DNA from 3 places in the Streptomyces sp. NPDC059816 genome. Region 1 is predicted to be linked to each of the others. Evidence: riboswitches for the same ligand, from Rfam matches in the RefSeq annotation. Region 1 holds a riboswitch; each other region holds the start of a gene.
The links. Region 1 has a riboswitch for cyclic di-AMP ahead of ACFV88_RS34690 (peptidoglycan DD-metalloendopeptidase family protein). Riboswitches for the same ligand answer to the same signal wherever they lie in the genome.

Region 1 (4,164 bases):
GTGTCGAAGCCGGTGGTGACCATGACCGTGCCGACGGACGAGGCCAGATCGGCGACGGCCCGTTCGAACCGCTCGGCCACCTCGTCGGGGTCGGTGCCCGGTCGGATGATGTCGTTGCCGCCCGCGCTGAAGGTCACCAGGTCGGGCGCGAGTTGCCGGGCCCGGGGGATCTGCTCCTCGACGATCTGATCGAGGAGTCTGCCGCGGACGGCGAGGTTGGCGTAGCGGAAGGTGGGCTCGGGTAGCCGGTCGCCGAGGAGGACGGCCAGCCGGTCGGCCCATCCCACGAACGTACCGTCGGGGCCGGGGTCTCCGACACCTTCCGTGAAGCTGTCGCCGACGGCTGCGTAGGACCGGATGTCGTCAAGGGCGAGGAATGTCGACTCTGCTGTCACGTCGGCCCATTTTTCACCTCCCCACGTGACCTACGCCACCGTAATAATGCGCCATTGGGGCTTGACGGCACGTGATAAAAGCCATGCGACTCATTTCGTCGAGTCGGGAATAGCGGTTCCCCCGCACCGCTCGGCACCGCTCGGCACCGCTGCCGACATGCGACGCGGGGCCGTATCCGCCGATACGGCCCCGCGTGGGCTGGTGCGGCCGGTGGCCGCGGGGGTCAGATCGCGACGCCCTTCGACCGCAGGTAGGACAGCGGGTCGATGTCGGAGCCGTAGGCCGGGGAGGTGCGGATCTCGAAGTGCAGGTGCGGTCCGGTGCTGTTGCCGGTGGAGCCCGCGGTGCCGATCTGCTGGCCGCCCGAGACGGACTGGCCGGCGGAGACCCCGAGCTGCGAGAGGTGGGCGTACTGGGCGTACTTGCCGTCGGCGAGCTGGATGACGACCTGGTTGCCGTAGGCGCCCGCCCAACCGGCGGAGACGACGGTGCCGGGACCGACGGCCTTGAGCGGGGTACCGGAGGGGACGCTGAAGTCGACGCCGGTGTGGTAACCGCTGGACCACATGCTGCCGGAGGCGCGGTACGGCGTGCCCACACCACTCGCGACCGGCAGCGTGTAGCCGCCGGCGCTCGCGGTGGCGGCCGGCGCCTGGGCCGCGACGGGCACGGCCTTCGGGGCGGCGGGCTTCGGGGCGGCGGGGGCCGCGGGGGCCGCCTGCTCGGGCTGCACGGCCTTGGGCCCGGTCGCCTCGGGAGCGGCGGCCTTCGGCTCAGCTGCCTTCGGTTCGGCGGCCTTCGGTTCGGCGGCCCGGGGAGCAGCGGGCTTCGGAGCTGCCGGCTTCGGCGCGGTGGCCGTGGCTGCGGCCTTGCCGCCGAGGGTGAGCTTGAGGCCGGGGGTGATCAGATCGGGGTTCGATCCGACGGCGGTCCGGTTGTCCTGGTACAGCCGCTGCCAACCGCCGCGCAGGTCCTGGTCGTCAGCGATCTTCGACAGGTGGTCGCCGACCTTGACGGAGTAGGTCGTGAGCTCGGCGCGCTGCTGCGCGGGCGCCTCGGGGGCGGCCTGGGCCGCCACGGCGACCGAGGTCACGGGGGCGAGCCCGGGGGCGGACTGGGTCGCGGCCTGGGCCTGGGTGGCGCCGATCAGCGGCAGGGCAAGGGCTGCCGCGCCGCCGGTTCCGGTGATGGCGATCGTCCGGACGAGCCGGGCGGACTTGGGGCGGCGGTGCTTTCCCGTCGCGGGCATGGTGCGTTCCTCTCCGGCGCCTACGAGGTGAGCTGTCGGGTTCGGGCTGGAGCTGCCCGGCCGCGCTCGCGCGGCTTCACCCCGAGCCGGTCCGGTCGCCCGGATGCGGCGTACTGCGTGTGGGTTCCCCGCTCCTGCCGATGTCGGGTGGTGAGATGGGGCTACCGAGCGGCGGCAGGACTAGGCGTCCGCCCGGAGTGAGCGTGACGCTAAGCGAGCGGCAACGGCCCGGACAACCGAGCACCCGTCAGCGGCCTGCGGTTTCTTGATCCTCGCCGTCCGTTCCGGTCACCCTGCGTCGATGGCGGCAGGGTGACCGGATGCCAATTCCCGGGCCGGGGCGGGCAGCCGGCGAACCGGTGATCACCACCCACTGTGACGACTATGATCCCGGTCACGACGCATGCCCCTGGGGCGCCTTATTTCATGGCCAGTTACATCAAAGCCACTCAATCCGACCAAAGGCGCAAATCACCCTTTCACTGGTGGATTCCCTCATGCATGACATGACTCGGGATCACCAACAAAAGCCCTCGTGCAGGGTGATTGTCCGAGCAAGTGATGTCGTATCGTCTGAAGCGCCCCGCCGACGGACGGCGCCGGCGGGGGATTGGGAGGAGCCCCCGTGACGCAGCAGATCCCGTCCACCGAGCCCGAACTGACCGGCGTGCGCAACTTCCGTGATCTGGGTGGTCTGCCGACCGCGGACGGCAGGCGGGTCCGACACGGGGTGCTGTTCCGCAGCGGCCACCTCGCCCACGCGACCGACGAGGACCGTCGGTACCTGACCGGGCTGGGGCTGCACACGATCTTCGACTTCCGCAACGACGCCGACCGCGGGCTCGACGGCCATGACGTGGAACTGCCCGGCGTGCGCAACGTCAACCTGCCGCTGAGCGACCCGGCCGACGGCGCGGAGTTCTGGCGGATGGTGCGCCGGGGCGACCTGGCCCAGCTCCGTGACCTCCTGGCCGGGGGGCGGGCGGTCGAGCAGATGGTCACGTCGTACCGCGTGCTGATCGAGGAGCGGACCGCGGAGCACGCACGGGTGCTGCGGGCGGTCGCGCAGGACAGCGTGCCGGCGCTCATGCACTGTGCGGCGGGCAAGGACCGGGCGGGCCTGTCCATCGCCGTCACCCTGCTCGCACTCGGCGTCGAACGGGACGCGATCGAGGAGGACTACCTGAAGTCCAACGCCGCGCACCGCCGGTACCGGGTGCAGCGCAGCGCGGACGCGGTCGACGGGTACGCGCCGGAGGTGATGGAGCTGCTGAGCCCGCTGTTCGACGCCCGCTCGGAGTACCTGGCGGCGGCCTTCGACAGCATCGATCGATGTTGGGGCGGCACGGACGCCTACCTCGCTCGGGCCATCGGGCTCACGCCGGACCTGCGCGACCGCCTCCGGTCCCGTCTGCTCGACTGACGTCAACGCCGGGCTCCCGGTGCACCGCGGGGCGCGGGCACCGGGAGCCCGGCGCGTCCAGCACCGGGGTACCGGACCCGGGGCGGATCAGCTCACTTGGCTCCGACCTCGAACAGCAGCCAGATGAAGGCGGCGACGAGGTGGCCGACCGCGACGTAGATGAGCAGTCGGATCCAGATGCTCGGCGGCATCTTGTCCTCGATGCGCGGGCGCCGGACCGGCTCGACCGCCGGGGGCGCCGCCGGGTCGGTGGGGGGAAGGGGCTCGGTCATCGGAAGTCTCCCGGGGTGTGGACGTCCGTCGGGCCTAGGCACAGCGCGGCGGTCGGGCTCTGCAACAAGGTGTGCACGAAGAGGAGGTCGGTCCCGTCCTCGTCGGCGGCGCCGATCCGGTGCGGGGTCAGCGAGTCGAAGTGCGCGCTGTCGCCGGGCGCGAGCACATGGGTGCTGTCCCCGAGTCGCAGCCGCAGCCGTCCGGACAGGACGTACAGCCACTCCTCGCCGGGGTGCACCCGCACGATGTCGCCCTGGGTGCCGTACGGCACTCGGACGCGCAGGGCCTGCATGCCCCGGCCGGGGGCGCCGGCCTGCCAGTAGGTCCAGCCGCCGGCGCGGGTGGGTTCCATGGTGGCGGACTCGACGATCGCCTCCCGGTCGGCGACGGTCTCGCCGAGCAGTTCGGAGACGGTGGTCCCGTAGACACGGGCGAGCGACAGCAGCATGGGCAGCGAGGGCTGCCGACGGCCGGTCTCCAGTCGGGACAGATGGGCCGGGGACAGCCCGGCCGAGGCGGCCGCGGCCTCCAGCGTCAGTCCGGCGCCCCGCCGGCGCTCCCGCAGTCGGGGGGCCACGACGGGCAGCTCGCCACCGGGGCCACCGGCCGGGTCGGGGGACCCGGCGGTGGGCTGCGGCTCCTCGTGGGGAGTCGACTCGGAGGGGTTCATGTCATCGATTGAGCCAGAAAAATGCCTCCCGGGCAAATCTCTTGCCTGGGAGGTAAAAGTCGAAGGTCAAGAACCGCACGACGCCCGGCCGGGCCGCGCCTCCCCCGCCCGGGCCGCGTCAGCGGTTCGCGACGGCCTGTCTGACCAGTGTCC
Region 2 (4,164 bases), on a different contig from region 1:
GGGCTGGATCACCCGGGTCGACACGAGCCGCGCCGTCGCCGTCACCGCCGAGGGCCGGGACGCACTGCGCCGACACCTCGGGCTGGACACCGCGGCCGGTCCCGTCACCCCCGCCCCGGGCTGAGCGGGCTCAGGCGGACGCCTCCGTCAACAGGGAGAGTTCCGCGTCCGTCAGCTCCAGGTCCGCCATCGCGAGGAGAGCGGTGAGCTGTTCGGGGGTGCGGGCGCTCGCCAGCGGAGCGGCGATGGTCGGGCGGGAGGCCAGCCAGGCGAGGGCGATGGTGGCGACCTCGGCGCCGCGGTCGCGGGCGACCGTGTCGAGGGCGGCGAGCACCCGCTGACCGCGCACGGTCGTCAGATGGGCGGCCGCCGAACCGGACCGCGCGCTGTCGACGCTCGCTCCGGGCCGGTACTTGCCGGTGAGGAAGCCGGAGGCGAGGGCGAAGTAGGGCACGGACGCGAGCCCGTTGCGGGAGGCCACCTGCTGGAGGCCGCCCTCGTAGGTGTCCCGGGAGACCAGGTTGTACTCGGGCTGGAGGACGGCGTACCGGGCCAGGCCCTCGCGGTCGGAGAAGTCGAGGGACTCCTGGAGCCGTTCGGGGGTCAGGTTGGACGCAGCGACGGCGCGCACCTTGCCCGCGGTGACCAACTCGTCGAGGGCGGTGACGATGTCCTCGACGGGGACGGAGAGGTCGTCGAAGTGCGTGTAGTAGACGTCGATGTAGTCGGTGCCCAGCCGGGTGAGGGACGCCTCCGCGGCGGCCTTGATGGTGGTGGGCGACAGGCCCTTGTAGGCGGGGTGGGCGCCGACCTTGGTGGCGACGACGACCTCGTCGCGGTTGCCGCGCGCGGCCATCCACCGGCCGATCAGGGACTCGGACTCGCCGCCCTGGTTGCCGTCCGCCCAGACGGAGTAGGAGTCGGCGGTGTCGACGAAGTTGCCGCCGGCGCCCGCGTAGGCGTCGAGGACGGCGAAGGTCTGGGAGGTGTCCGCGGTCCAACCGAAGACGTTGCCGCCGAGGGCGAGCGGGAAGACATCGATACCGGACGGGCCCAGCGGGCGCAAAGTGCTCATGGCCCCAGTCAACACCGTGACCCCCGCGGCCCCTTCCCGGGGACCGGCGGCCCTGACATCGGAGGGTGAACGCCAGGACCGTCGGCACCCGGACGTGGGGGATGACCCGCCTCGCGGCCGTGCGTCGCACCGGACGTGGGCGGTGCCCGGCCTCGGTGGGGGACGGGGGTACGGGGTGTGCGGGCGGGGTGCGCCGGAGCGCCGGACTTTCGTCCGGCGCCGCCCGGCCCGCGCCACCGCGGCCCGCCCGTCGACCGGTTGACTAGAGGCTGAGGCCCTTGCCGCGCAGGTAGGCGGCCGGGTCGATGCCCGCGCTGCCGCCGCCGGGGTGGACCTCCAGGTGGAGGTGGGCACCGGTGACGTTGCCGGTGCCGCCGACGCGGCCGATGACCTCGCCGGTGGTGACCTTCTGACCGACGCTCACACCGATCGACGACTGGTGGGCGTACCAGAGTTCGGTGCCGTCGTTGAGGGTGAGGACGGTGCGGTAGCCGTACGAACCGGACCAGCCGGCCTCGGTGATGGTGCCGCTGCCGATGGCCTTCAGGGGGGTGCCGGTCGGGGCGGCGAAGTCAAGACCCGTGTGGGAACCGGAGGACCACATCGCGCCGGACTGCCCGTAGGTCGAGGTCAGCGTGTACGAGGAGAGGGGGAGGGAGAAGCTCTTGGCGAGCTTGGCGATGCGTTCCCGCTCGGCCTTGGCCTTCGCCTCGGCCGCCGCCTTCGCGCGCTCGGCCTCCTTCTTCTTCCGCTCGGCTTCCTTCTTGGCCTTCGCCTCGGCTTCCTTCTTGGCCTCGACCTTCGCCTCGGCGGCGGCGGCGTCCTTGGCGGCCTTCTCCACGGCGGCCTTCTCGGCGGCGGCGCGGGTGGCGCTGTCGGCCTGGTCCTGCTGCTGCTCGGCCTGCTGCATGATGCGGGCGCGCAGGGCCTCGCCGGCGTCGGTGGTGCCCTGGGCGGTGTCGGCGCTGGTGACGCCGGCGCCGGTGAGCGGGGCGACGGCGGGTGCGGCGGCCTGGGTGGCGGTGTCCGCGGAGGAGTCGCCGGGCATGATCGAGCCGATGTCGGGCATCGATATCTTCACGGCCGGCTTGCCGCCCTGCGCGGTGGCGATGCCGCCCGCGCCGACCGCGGCGATGACGCCGACGCCGAGGACGGTGGAGCTGCGGGCGAGTCCGCCGCGCTGCTTGGCGACGCGGTGCCGACCACGAACGGGTCGGACGGTGTCGGCGGTCGGGTTCCAGACCTCGTGGGTCTCGCCCTCGGTCACATCGGGTCCGAAGACCCGGCCGTAGGGGGAGGAGGAGGCCCCGTCCTCGGCCGATTTCGGCACGTAGGGAGCTTCGGGGGCAGGCCGATTGGACGCCACTGAGGCGTACTCCTTTCCTTCCTTCTCGCCTACCGGGTTAGCTGACGGGTTCGGAGCAGGAAGGTCTCCTACGGGCGTCCTTGGGGAAAGGCTGCCCGATTCACCCCATGGTGGTGGTTCCCCGGTTCCCTTGCGGAATTCGGCGCGTGCGCACGGCGCCGACTCTGGTGACGGCTGGGACGACCGCGCTGCGTTATCGAACGTTAATAGACCCGGGGGCCGGATTCCAAGCGTTTCCGGTTGATCGTTCCGGCCGACGGCCGGGACTTATCGGGACACGGGCGGGCGGAACCGGGCGAGTTGACAGTTGGACAATATTCCCCGACGCAGAGAACTTTCTCTGACGGTGGCTCAGTTGTTATCGCCGGAGAGGGGTCCGTCACGGGGTGTGAGTGAGCGGCCCGGGCGGGGTGACGATGTGACAGGAGTGGCAGGAGTGGCGTGCCGGGTGTTCAGGGCCGGCGGACCGCGAGCAGCGCCAGGTCGTCCTCCGAGCCGCCCCCCGTGTGCTGGACGACGTCGTTGATGACGACGGCGAGCAGGGCGTTCGGACCGGGGAAGGTCCGGCCGCGCAACCGCGCCACCGGGTCGTAGAACTCTCCGTGCGCGTCCCGCGCTTCGGAGAGTCCGTCGGTGTAGCCGAGCAGGGTCGTACCGGAGGGGAAGGGCGCCTCTTCGCAGCGGTCGGGCCACACCCCGAGGTCGGCCATGCCCAGGGGCAGCGCCGGGCGGCGCGGGTCCAGGACGGTCAGGGAGCCGTCCGGGGCGAGCAGCAGGGGCGGCGGGTGCCCCCGGTTGAGGACCCGTACGACGTCCTGCCCGTGCGGGAGTTCGGCGAGGACGGCGGTGGTGAACCCCTCGAAGTCGTCGACCCCGCGCCGACGGGTGCCCTCCCGGGCCAGGGCGCGTTCCAGCCGTCGGGCCACGGCCTCCAGGGTCGCTTCCTGCTCGGCGGCCTCCCGGAACGCGCCGATGAGCACCGCGACCGCGGAGACCGCGGTGATCCCCTTGCCCCGCACGTCACCGACCACCAGCCGGACCCCGTGCGGGGTGTCCTGCACGGCGTACAGGTCGCCCCCGATGGACGCGTCGGCCTGCGCGGCCTCGTAGCGGGCGGCGACGTCGAGGCCGCCGATCCGGTCGGCGGGCTCCGGCAGCACGGCCCGCTGGGCGGCCTCCGCGATCTCCCGTGCGGAGGCGAGCCGGGCGTTGCTGCGCCGGGCGAGGCCGTTGATGACGACGGCGAGCACGGACACCGTCACGATGGTCGCCAGGTCGGTGATGGCGTCGGCCCGCGCCAGACCGCCGTCCGCGGACCGCTCGCCCACCGAGGCGGCGCAGGCCATCAGCCCGACGGCCACGGTCCCGCGGCGTCCGTAGAAGGGCGCGGCGGCCAGCGGTGCGGCGGCGAAGAGGGGGGAAGCGGTGAGGTGCAGCGGGGTGAGCTCGTCGTAGAACAGTCCGATGACGATCAGCAGGACGGGCAGCACCCGCACGAACCAGCGGCCCCGGCGAGCGGTCCGACGGTGCCGGCCCGTACCGGGCACCGGGTCCGGTACGGGGTCGGGCGCCGCCTCCGGTACGGGTTCGGGCACCGGGTCGGGGGACCCGGCACCGTCGGTCGGCTCGCCTCCGTGGCCCACGTACCGTCTCCCGCCGCCTCCGTGCCCGTCACCGCCCGCCCCCCAGGTTCGCCCCGCCGGGGGCCCGGAGCGAGCCGTAC
Region 3 (4,164 bases), on a different contig from region 1:
CTGATGACGCATCTGCTCAACATCGACCCGCCGGACCACACCCGGCTGCGGCGTCTGGTCTCCAAGGCGTTCACCCCGCGTCGGGTGGCCGCGTTCGCGCCCCGGGTGCAGCAGCTGACGGACCGCCTCATCGACGGTTTCGCCGAGCGCGGCGAAGCGGACCTCATCCACGAGTTCGCGTTCCCGCTGCCCATCTACGCCATCTGTGACCTGCTGGGCGTGCCCGCCGAGGACCAGGACGACTTCCGGGACTGGGCGGGCATGATGATCCGCCACGGCGGCGGCCCCCGGGGCGGTGTCGCCCGCTCGGTGAAGAAGATGCGCGGCTATCTGGTGGAGCTGATCCACCGCAAGCGCGAGACCCTCGGCGAAGCGGGCGACGACGACCTGATCTCGGGTCTGATCCGCGCCTCGGACCACGGCGAGCACCTCACCGAGGGCGAAGCGGCGGCGATGGCGTTCATCCTGCTGTTCGCCGGGTTCGAGACCACCGTGAACCTCATCGGCAACGGCACCTTCGCCCTGCTCACCCACCCCGAACAGCGGGCGCTGCTCCAGCGGTCGCTGGCCGAGGAGGGGGAGGGCTCCCCGCTGCTGGACACGGCGGTCGAGGAGCTGTTGCGGTTCGACGGCCCGGTGGAGATGGCCACCTGGCGGTTCGCCACCGAACCGCTGCGCCTGGGCGGTCGGGACATCGAGCGGGGGGACCCGGTGCTGGTGGTGCTCGCCGCGGCGGACCGCGACCCGGCCCGCTTCGACCGGCCCGACACCCTGGACCTGACCCGGCGCGACAATCCGCACCTCGGATACGGCCATGGAATCCACTACTGCCTCGGCGCGCCACTGGCCCGGTTGGAGGGCCGCGCCGCGCTGGTCACGCTGCTGCGCAGGCTGCCTGACCTGCAACTGGCCGCTGCTCCGGAGGAATTGCGGTGGCGCGGCGGCCTGATCATGCGGGGCCTGCGGACGTTGCCCGTGCGGTTCGCCCCGGCCGCCGTGACCAGCAGTGGTGACGTCAGATCAGTTCCGTGATGCCTGCGTGATCTGCGCTGCATTGACTTGTGACAGGCGTTCGACTCCGGCTACCTTCACGACGAATCGGCCGCCCCCAGCCGCCGTGTTCGGTCCTGCTGTCGTACGAAAGGCCACCGCATGCTCTCCGGGAACGGTCGTCATCGACGCCCCCGACAGGCCCCCCCTCTGGTCGTTGCGGCCGGGGTGACCAGCTCCGCGATCGTCCTCCCGCTGCTCGGTGCGAGCGGTGCGACCGCGGCGGAGGCAGCGACCTGGGACCGACTCGCGGAGTGCGAGAGCGGCGGCGCGTGGAGCGCGAACGACGCCAACGGCTTCTACGGCGGTCTCCAGCTCACCCAGGAGGCGTGGGAGAAGCACGGCGGGCTCACCTACGCGGTCAGCCCCGACCAGGCCAGCCGGTCCCAGCAGATCACCGTGGGCGAGCGCATCCTGGCCGCGCAGGGACCCGCCGCCTGGCCGGGGTGCGGCGAAGCCGTGGGCCTCGTCAAGGGCGGCCCGGCGGCGGCCGTCGACCCGGGCGTTCCGTCCAAGTCCGACAAGGGCAACAAGGGCAGCGCGGTCATCGACACCGCCCCGGGCGGGGTGGCCGCCGGCAAGTCGGACGCGTCCCGTTCCACCGCGGACCGGCCCGCGTCCCAGACCCCCCGACCGGTGGAGACGACGGAACCCGGTTCCTCGACCTCGCCGAGCGCTTCGGAGGGCGCCTCCGGTTCCGCCGCTCCCTCCGACGGCGCCACCTCCCCCGGCGCCACGGGTTCTTCGGGACCCTCGGACTCCGCCGACCCCTCGGGCTCGTCGAGTTCCTCCCCGTCGTCCGAGGCGTCCCCCGGCGAGTCCTCGTCGAGCAGCGACCCGGGAGACGGGACGCCCGGTACGGGTACCGGGAGCGAGTCGGGTCTGCCCGGCTCGTCGTCCCCCTCGCCCGGCGCCTCCGACGCGACCACGGGCGCATCGACGGGGACGGAGGCGAAGGACGGTTCGGGCCGTCACCGCGGCGCCCCGGCGGCCGAGGAGGCCGTCGCCTCCCGGGAGGGCGACAGTGCGGCGGAGCACGCCTCGCGCAGCAGTGCATCCCGTGACGAACTGGACAAGTCGTACACGGTGCAGTCCGGTGACAACCTGTCGGCGATCGCCGACTCCCAGGGCGTCGAAGGGGGTTGGTCGACCCTCTACGACGGCAACAAGGGCACCGTCGGAACCGACCCCGACCTCATCCTCCCTGGCCAGAGCCTTGACCTGGCGCCCGAAGCGCCCGAAAAGAAGCAGTAGTTCGCTCCTTAATGTCCGTTTTGAGGTGTGGGGCGGAAGTGAGACATGGGTCTCATCAACCCGGCTGAGCTTTGAGTTTCCGCCCGCCCCATGCCTACGGTCAGGGCCGTTCGCCAATGCGGGCACCGACCTCCGTCACGCCGAATCCTGCCGACGGAAGTTCGGGAAAAGTCGACGCGTGAAGCGCCGTGGGCAGGAGCGGGGGACCCAAGGTAAGTGCCGGACGGGGTCGTTCGGGGAGTCGATCGAGACTCCCCGGGAGGCGACCGGACGGCTAGGGGTGGAGCCGCGCGCTGGACGCGCGGCCGGGCACTCACTCGGCCCGAACCCGACAGCTCACCTCGTATGGCGTCGGTGAGGGGATGTCTTCATGCTGCTTTCCGGTAAGGGCAAGCACCGCAAGCCCAGCAAGGCCACTCGTATCGTCACCCTCGCGGGGGTCACCGGAGCGGCCGTCGCCGCCCCGCTGCTGACGGCGACCAGTGCGTCCGCCGCCACCGCCGCCGAGTGGGACCGCGTCGCCCAGTGCGAGTCGGGCGGCAACTGGTCCATCAACACCGGCAACGGTTACTACGGCGGCGTCCAGTTCTCCGCCTCCACCTGGGCCGCCTTCGGCGGAACCAAGTACGCGCCCACCGCGAACCTGGCCACCAAGGCCCAGCAGATCGAGATAGCCGAGAAGGTCCTCGCCGGCCAGGGCAAGGGTGCCTGGCCGAGCTGTGGCGTCGGCCTCTCCAGCGCCCCCTACGGTGGCGGCGCCGCCGAGCAGCCCAAGCCGCAGACCCAGCAGCCGCAGCAGAGCGCCCCCGTGCAGCAGGCTCAGCCGAAGCAGCAGCAGCCGCAGCAGACCGAGCAGCGCGCCTCCCGTGCCGAGGACCGCGCCCCGGCCGCCCCGGCGCAGCCCGCCAAGCCGGCCGCGCCGACCAAGACGGTCGAGACCCCGACCGGCAAGAAGGTCGCGAAGGGCGACGGCGAGTACAAGGTCGTCAGCGGCGACTCGCTCAGCGCCATCGCCGAGGCCGAGGGCGTCAAGGGCGGCTGGCAGAAGCTGTACGAGCTGAACGACGACATCGTCGACGACGCCGACTTCATCTACCCGGGCCAGCAGCTCCACCTCTCCTGACCCCCACTGAACCGGTAGTCCCCTCCGGGCCCGACGGGCCCCACGGGACCACTCCCGGCTCCGGCCCGCCCCGGCCGTGAGCCGCACCCCCGGTCCCGGGCCGCGCCCCGGCCCGGCCGGGTACCCGTCCCCTCGGGTCAGTCCGCCCCGGTGCGCCGCCCCCGTGCACCGGGGCGGCGGTGCGTCCCCGGCCGGCCGGGTCCGACCGGCCCCGCGTTCCGTCGCGAACGGGGCCGGGCCCCGGAGCTCAGGTGAAGGACCCCGAGCACATTTGTTTGCCGACGGAACAATTTGGTTTCCGTTTGTCCACGAGCCGGGCGGCCGGGTGGCCGAAGTCCCGGGGGCCGTTAGGCTCAGGGGCGGCGGGGCCACCGGCCCCGCATCACTGCGTCACATCCCAGAAGGAGATGCTCGTGCCGTCCATCGACGTCGTCGTAGCCCGGGAAATCCTGGACTCCCGAGGCAATCCCACGGTCGAGGTCGAGGTGGGCCTCGATGACGGCAGCACCGGCCGTGCCGCCGTACCGTCCGGCGCCTCCACGGGCGCCTTCGAGGCCCTGGAGCTGCGTGACGGTGACGCCAACCGCTACGGCGGCAAGGGCGTCGAGAAGGCCGTCCTCGCGGTCATCGAGCAGATCGGCCCGGAGCTCGTCGGTTACGACGCCACCGAGCAGCGCCTGATCGACCAGGCCATGTTCGACCTGGACGCCACCCCGGACAAGTCCTCGCTCGGCGCC

Region 2: another riboswitch for cyclic di-AMP. It lies ahead of ACFV88_RS11385 (M23 family metallopeptidase); the one in region 1 lies ahead of ACFV88_RS34690 (peptidoglycan DD-metalloendopeptidase family protein).
Region 3: another riboswitch for cyclic di-AMP. It lies ahead of ACFV88_RS06285 (transglycosylase family protein); the one in region 1 lies ahead of ACFV88_RS34690 (peptidoglycan DD-metalloendopeptidase family protein).

What each region holds. Positions count from the first base shown of each region.
Region 1 is NZ_JBHWIQ010000046.1:27,887-32,050, reverse strand. Features, by position in the region: gene ACFV88_RS34695 (SGNH/GDSL hydrolase family protein) at 1-395, opposite strand, end outside; gene ACFV88_RS34690 (peptidoglycan DD-metalloendopeptidase family protein) at 620-1,645, opposite strand; cyclic di-AMP (ydaO/yuaA leader) riboswitch at 1,650-1,804, opposite strand; gene ACFV88_RS34685 (tyrosine-protein phosphatase) at 2,271-3,068, shown strand; gene ACFV88_RS34680 (DUF6126 family protein) at 3,161-3,340, opposite strand; gene ACFV88_RS34675 (helix-turn-helix domain-containing protein) at 3,337-4,011, opposite strand; gene ACFV88_RS34670 (aspartate aminotransferase family protein) at 4,130-4,164, opposite strand, start outside.
Region 2 is NZ_JBHWIQ010000007.1:19,670-23,833, forward strand. Features, by position in the region: gene ACFV88_RS11375 (ArsR/SmtB family transcription factor) at 1-124, shown strand, start outside; gene ACFV88_RS11380 (aldo/keto reductase) at 131-1,075, opposite strand; gene ACFV88_RS11385 (M23 family metallopeptidase) at 1,338-2,441, opposite strand; cyclic di-AMP (ydaO/yuaA leader) riboswitch at 2,453-2,596, opposite strand; gene ACFV88_RS11390 (PP2C family protein-serine/threonine phosphatase) at 2,894-4,084, opposite strand.
Region 3 is NZ_JBHWIQ010000003.1:331,509-335,672, reverse strand. Features, by position in the region: gene ACFV88_RS06295 (cytochrome P450) at 1-1,032, shown strand, start outside; gene ACFV88_RS06290 (transglycosylase family protein) at 1,219-2,304, shown strand; cyclic di-AMP (ydaO/yuaA leader) riboswitch at 2,479-2,670, shown strand; gene ACFV88_RS06285 (transglycosylase family protein) at 2,675-3,427, shown strand; gene eno (phosphopyruvate hydratase) at 3,841-4,164, shown strand, end outside.